DNA from 2 places in the Variovorax sp. J2P1-31 genome. Region 2 is predicted to be linked to the other one. Evidence: predicted binding sites of a transcription regulator. Region 2 holds the regulator's gene; the other holds the start of a gene.
What was found. Region 2 encodes NrdR, which represses ribonucleotide reductase genes. Its sites were predicted from a motif close to CACNANATNTNGTG; they were not measured.

Region 1 (3,398 bases), on a different contig from region 2:
CGCTGTTCCTCGACGAGATCGGCGACCTGCCGCTGGCCATGCAGTCCAAGCTGCTGCGCGCGATCCAGGAACGCAGCGTGCGGCCGATCGGCTCGACGCAGGAGGACGCGGTCGACGTGCGCATCGTGAGCGCCACCCACAAGGACCTGCAGGCCGAGGTCCAGGGCGGCCGCTTCCGCCAGGACCTGTTCTACCGGCTCAACGTGATCGAGATCGCGGTGCCGGCCCTGCGCGACCGGCGCGAGGACCTGCCGCTGCTGTGCGCCGCGCTGCTGGCGCGCATCGCCCGCGACGCCGGCATGAGCGTGCCCGTGCTCTCGCCGGAAGTGGTCGACCGCCTGACGGCCCATCCGCTGCAGGGCAATGTGCGCGAGCTCGAGAACCTGCTGCACCGCGCGGTCGCGCTGAACGACGGCGACGAGCTGCACCTGGATTTCGAGGCCAGCGGCGCGGCGCCGCTCGAACGCCCGGCCGCCGCGGCGCTGCCAGCCGCCGCTCCGCCGCAGGCAGCGCCGGCGGCCGTGCCGCCCGCCGTGCCGCCGGACCTGCAGACCTACCTCGACCAGCAGGAGCGCGAGATCCTGGTGCGCGCGCTGCGCGAGAGCGGCTTCAACCGCACCGCGGCGGCGGCGCGCCTGGGCCTGAGCCTGCGCCAGATCCGCTACCGCATCGCGCGCCTGGGCATCAGCACACCGGGCGGCGAGGAAGCCGCGGGCGCCGGCGATGAAGGATGACACCGACGCGCTGTGGCAGGCGGGCTGGTACCGCTTCGCCAGGGCGCTGCCCTCGCCCAACTTCGGCGCCCGGCCGGAGGGCGCACAGGTCGACCTGATCGTGCTGCATTCCATCAGCCTGCCGCCCGGCCGCTACGGCGGCGACGAGGTGCAGCGGTTGTTCACCAACCAGCTCGACTGGGATGCGCACCCCTATTTCCAGCAGATCCGCGGCACCCAGGTGTCGGCGCACTTCTATGTGCGGCGCAACGGCGAGCTCTGGCAGTTCGTGAGCTGCGACGCGCGCGCCTGGCATGCCGGCCCCTCGGCCTGGCGCGGCCGGAGCAACTGCAACGACGACTCGATCGGCATCGAGCTCGAAGGCCTGGAGGGCGAACGCTTCGAGGACGCGCAATACGAGACGCTGGCCAGCCTCTGCCCGGCGATCGCGCAGCACTACGCGATCGCCTTCGTGGCCGGGCACGAGCACGTCGCGCCGGGCCGCAAGATCGATCCGGGCCCGGGCTTCACCTGGCCGCGGCTGCAGGCCGACACCGGCTGGCCGGCCGCGATGTTCCCCGCGGGCACGGTGGGGCGCTAAAGATTTTCAATCGCTCGGGCATCGGCGATGCCCTGCGGCTCGCGCCGGACCGCGCACACTTTGCAGGACGCGCGGCCCAGTAACCACGGGGCCTGCAAGCCCAAAAGCGCTGGAAAGCGGCGTGGTTGCTGGCTTCGTGCAAACTGATCCAGTAACCATGCCGCATGGCACGCGCCTCAGCCGCGAAGCACGCACTTCCACCTGCATTGAAGTCCGTGAAAAACACTACATCTAGTGATTGTGGGCACCCCACACACTAGATATAGTGTGCCTGCCCGCTCCGACGGCCACGAACGCAGCGTGGCCCCGACGGCCGAACGCCGAGCCGCCTCGCCGTTCCCCCAACAAGAAATCGCCAAACAGAGGACCGCATGCAAACAGCCCTGAACACACCGTCCGCCGCCCGCGCCAACGTGCCGCAGCAGAACGCCGGCGCCCGCGACACCGCAGGCACGCCCACCAACGAGGCGCTCACGCACTACCAGATCATCCGCCGCAACGGCGCGGTCGTGCCCTTCGAGCCCAACAAGATCGCCATCGCGCTGATGAAGGCCTTCCTGGCCGTGCACGGCACCCAGGGCGCGGCCTCGGCCAGCGTGCGCGAGACCGTCGACACGCTGACGCAGTCGGTGGTGCGCGCCATGGTGCGCTCGCGCCCGAGCGGCGGCACCTTCCACATCGAGGACGTGCAGGACGCGGTCGAGCTGGGCCTGATGCGCGGTGGCCACCATGAGATCGCACGCGCCTACGTGCTCTACCGCGAACGCCGGTCGCAGGAACGCACCAAGCAGGGCGAACAGGACGCGCCGGCCGCGCCCGCGCTGCACGTGCTCGAACGCGGCGAGCGCGTCGCGCTCGACCTGAACGAACTCAAGGGCCTGATCGAGTCCGCCTGCGAAGGCCTGGGCGACACCATCACCGCCGCGCCGATCCAGGCCGAGACGATGCGCAACCTGTACGACGGCGTGCCGCTCGACGAGGTCTACAAGGCCTCGATCCTGGCCGCCCGCACGCTGATCGAGAAGGACCCGGACTACACCTTCGCCACCGCGCGCCTGCTGCTGCACACGATCTTCAAGGAGATCATCGGCCGCGAAGTGATGCCGGCCGAACGCTCGCAGGCCTACGTCGACTACTTCCCGCAGTTCATCAAGAAGGGCGTCGACAACGAGCTGCTCGACGAGAAGCTGCTGCAGTTCGACCTGCCGCGCCTGGGCGCCGCCCTCAAGGCCGAACGCGACCTGCAGTTCGACTACCTCGGCCTGCAGACCCTGTACGACCGCTACTTCCTGCACGTGCGCAAGACCCGCATCGAGCTGCCGCAGGCCTTCTTCATGCGCGTGGCCATGGGCCTGTCGCTGGGCGAGATCGACCGCGAAGCGCGTGCCATCGAGTTCTACGAAGTGCTGTCGTCCTTCGACTTCATGTCGAGCACGCCCACGCTGTTCAACGCCGGCACGCTGCGCTCGCAGCTGTCGAGCTGCTACCTGACGACCGTGCCCGACGACCTGGACGGCATCTACGAGTCGATCAAGGAGAACGCGCTGCTGTCGAAGTTCGCCGGCGGCCTGGGCAACGACTGGACCCGCGTGCGCGCGCTGGGCAGCCACATCAAGGGCACCAACGGCGAATCGCAGGGCGTCGTGCCCTTCCTCAAGGTGGTCAACGACACGGCCGTGGCCGTGAACCAGGGCGGCAAGCGCAAGGGCGCGGTCTGCACGTACCTCGAAACCTGGCACCTCGACATCGAGGAGTTCCTGGAGCTGCGCAAGAACACCGGCGACGACCGCCGCCGCACGCACGACATGAACACCGCCAACTGGATCCCCGACCTGTTCATGCGCCGCGTGATGGAAAAGGGCACCTGGACGCTGTTCTCGCCCAACAACGTGCCCGACCTGCACGACCTGTTCGGCGCCGAGTTCGAGCGCGCCTACGTCGCCTACGAAGAGAAGGCGCAGCGCGGCGAGATCAAGCCCTCGCGCACCCTGCCCGCAGCCGACCTGTGGCGCAAGATGCTCACGATGCTGTTCGAGACCGGCCATCCCTGGATCACCTTCAAGGACGCCTGCAACGTGCGCTCG
Region 2 (3,398 bases):
GGCAGCCGTGCCGCGCAGTCGATCTATGCGGTCCAGGACAGCGGGTCGCCCCTGCCGGACGAGGGCGCCCGCACGCAGCTGCAGGGCCGCCGCGTGGCGGCCGAAGGCACGCGCTTCACGGTCACGGGCGATGCCTTCGCTTTCGGTCCCTACGCCGCGGGCGGCGCCTCGCGACGCGGCTGGTACTTCGACCTGCCGGACGCCGAGGCGCGGGGCGAGCGCCAGGTGTCACGCATGGTGCTGAGCGACGGCTACCTGTTCTTCAACACGCTGATCCCCCACCCCGACGCCTGCGGCGCGGGCGGTGGCGGCCACAGCTGCGCGGTGAATGCGATGACCGGCCTGTCGGAGGGCCCGACCTGCATCCCCTCGACGGTCGGCATGCCCGGCGCGCCGCTGGTGCTGCAGGCGGGCGATGGCGCCTTCAGCCGGACCGACGCCTTCGGGCGCCGCACCGACACGCGCAAGCTCGAGGTCGTCAGCATCGGCACCGGGACGGGCAGCGGCCCGGCCGTGTCCATCGACCGGCCGCTCGCCGGCGGCAAGGTCAGCCGCGTGGCGGGGCGCCTGAACTGGCGCCGGGTGCTCGACTTCAAGGAGCTGAAGCCATGAGGCGCGGCACCGCCGCCACGGTCCGGGGCTTCACGATGATCGAGCTGATGATCGCCCTGGTCGTCATTGCCATCCTCGCGGCAATCGCCTATCCCTCCTACCTCGACGCGGTGCGCAAGGGCTGGCGTGCCGAGGCGCGCGCCGCGCTGCTGCAGGAGATGCAGCAGCAGGAACGTTTCTACACCCAGCGCGCACGCTACCGCGACACGGTCTTCGCCAGCGACTCGGGCCTGGGCGCGGGTGCCGGCCGCTACACGCTGACCCTCGACCCCTGCGAAGGGCAGCCCGATGCGCGGCGCTGCATCCGGCTGCAGGCTTCGCTGCGGAGCGGCTTCTCCGACCCGCAGGTCCGCTCGCTCTGGCTGGACAGCCGGGGCGAGAAGGGCTGCAGCGGCACGGCATCGCCGCGTGCGTGCTGGCCATGACCAGGCCCACGCGCGGCGACGGGGGTTTCACGATGGTCGAAATGCTGGTGGTGCTGGTGCTGCTCGCCGTGCTGGCGATGCTGGCCGTCCCGGGCTTTCGCGGCCTGCTGCTGAACCAGCGGCTGGCGGCCGGCACCGGCGACTTCCTCGCCGCGCTGAGCCTGGCGCGCACCGAGGCGCTACGGCGCTCGCAGAGCGTCAGCGTGGTGCCGCTGGAGCGCGACTGGGGCAGCGGCTGGCAGGTGCAGGTCCGGCAGGGCGGCGAGACCACGAGCCTGCGGCGCTTCGAGCCCTTGCGCGAAGGGGTGGCGGTCGACACGCTGGGGAACGGCTTCGACCGCGCGGTCCGCTACGACGCCAACGGCTTCGCCGGCGGCAGCAAGGGCATCAACGCGCTGGGCTGCCTGACCCTCAGGGCCGAGACCGGGCGGCGCCGTTCGATCGTGATCCCGGCGTCGGGCCGGCCCAAGCTGTGCGACCCCGACAAGGCCGGCGATTGCGGCCTGGGGCGCTGCGGCAGCCAGCGCTGACAACGAGGACTCAGATGTCCCGCAGCAGCTGCCGGAACTCGTCCACGTCCTCGAAGCTGCGGTAGACCGAGGCGAAGCGCACGTAGGCCACCTTGTCGAGCTTCTTGAGTTCGCGCATCACGAGTTCGCCGACCTTGGTCGAGTCGATCTCGCGCAGGCCGCTGGACAGCAGGCGCTGGTCGATGCGCAGCAGCGCGCCGTCGATCTGCTCGATGCTCACCGGCCGCTTGCGCAGCGCCAGCATCATCGAGGCGCGCACCTTCTTGGAGTCGAAGTCGGCGCGGCTGCCGTCCTTCTTGACCACGACCGGGAAGTTGACGTCCGGCCGTTCGTAGGTGGTGAAGCGCTTGTCGCAGTCGCCGCACTGGCGACGGCGGCGCACGAAGTCGCCGTCTTCCGAAACCCGGGTCTCGACGACCTGGGTCTCGGCATGGCCGCAGAACGGACACTTCATGCTGCGGGCGGCCTAGGCGGAACAGCTCAACGGTAGACCGGGAACCGGCTCGTCAGCGCGTGCACCTTGGCGCGCACGGCATCGATGTTCGCCGCATCGCGCGGGTTCTCGAGCACGTCCGCCACCAGGTTGGCCGTCAGGCGCGCTTCCTCGTCCTTGAAGCCGCGCGTGGTCATGGCCGGCGTGCCGATGCGCACGCCGCTGGTCACCATCGGCTTCTCGGGATCGTTGGGGATCGCGTTCTTGTTGATCGTCATGTGGGCCGCGCCCAGCACCGCTTCGGCTTCCTTGCCGGTGATGCCCTTGGCGCGCAGGTCGACCAGCATCACGTGGCTTTCGGTGCGTCCGCTCACGATGCGCAGGCCGCGTGCGGTCAGCGTCTCGGCCACGATCTGGGCGTTCTTGACCACCTGTTGCTGGTAGGCCTTGAACTCGGGCGTCATGGCTTCCTTGAACGCGACCGCCTTGGCGGCGATCACGTGCATCAGCGGGCCACCCTGCAGGCCGGGGAAGATCGCGCTGTTGATCGCCTTCTCGTGCTGCGACTTCATCAGGATGATGCCGCCGCGCGGGCCGCGCAGGCTCTTGTGGGTGGTCGAGGTCACGATGTCGGCATGCGGCACCGGGTTGGGGTACACGCCCGCGGCCACCAGGCCGGCGTAGTGGGCGATGTCGACCATGAAGATCGCGCCGACGTCCTTGGCCACCTTGGCGAAGCGCTCGAAGTCGATGTGCAGCGAGTAGGCCGAGGCGCCCGCGATGATCAGCTTGGGCTTGTGCTCGTGCGCCTTGCGCTCCATCGCGTCGTAGTCGATGGCTTCGTTGGCGTCCAGGCCGTAGCTCACCACGTTGAACCACTTGCCGCTCATGTTCAGCGGCATGCCGTGGGTCAGGTGGCCGCCTTCGGCCAGGCTCATGCCCATGATGGTGTCGCCGGGCTTGAGGAAGGCCAGCATCACGGCTTCGTTGGCCGAGGCGCCGCAATGGGGCTGTACGTTGGCGGCGTCGGCGCCGAAGATCTGCTTGACGCGGTCGATGGCCAGCTGCTCGGCCACGTCCACATGCTCGCAACCGCCGTAGTAGCGCTTGCCCGGGTAGCCTTCGGCGTACTTGTTGGTGAGCTGCGAGCCCTGGGCCTGCATCACGGCCGGCGAGGCGTAGTTCTCGCTGGCGATCAGTTCGATGTGGTGTTCCTGGCGTGCGTTCTCGGCTTGGATCGCAGCCCAGATTTCGGGGTCGGTCTGTTCGACCAGGATGTCGCGGTGGTACATGGCAGTCCTTTGAAGACGGTGGTCCTTGTCTGTTCTTCTGAGATGAAACAACAAGGGCTGCCCAGGCGAACGGCTGATCGCCCGGAGGCCGGGCGGCACGCTTCCC

Region 1: QTI20_RS12455 (ribonucleoside-diphosphate reductase subunit alpha) is a predicted target of NrdR. The motif match lies at 1,569-1,582, and genes of this name have one in related genera.

Annotation. Positions count from the first base shown of each region.
Region 1 covers NZ_JASZYA010000002.1:288,762-292,159, reverse strand. The annotation lists gene QTI20_RS12465 (sigma-54-dependent transcriptional regulator) at 1-734, shown strand, start outside; gene ampD (1,6-anhydro-N-acetylmuramyl-L-alanine amidase AmpD) at 724-1,314, shown strand; gene QTI20_RS12455 (ribonucleoside-diphosphate reductase subunit alpha) at 1,686-3,398, shown strand, end outside.
Region 2 covers NZ_JASZYA010000001.1:1,277,778-1,281,175, forward strand. The annotation lists gene QTI20_RS05855 (pilus assembly protein) at 1-612, shown strand, start outside; gene QTI20_RS05860 (type IV pilin protein) at 609-1,037, shown strand; gene QTI20_RS05865 (GspH/FimT family pseudopilin) at 1,034-1,567, shown strand; gene nrdR (transcriptional regulator NrdR) at 1,578-2,021, opposite strand; gene glyA (serine hydroxymethyltransferase) at 2,048-3,292, opposite strand; ZMP/ZTP riboswitch at 3,345-3,398, opposite strand, start outside.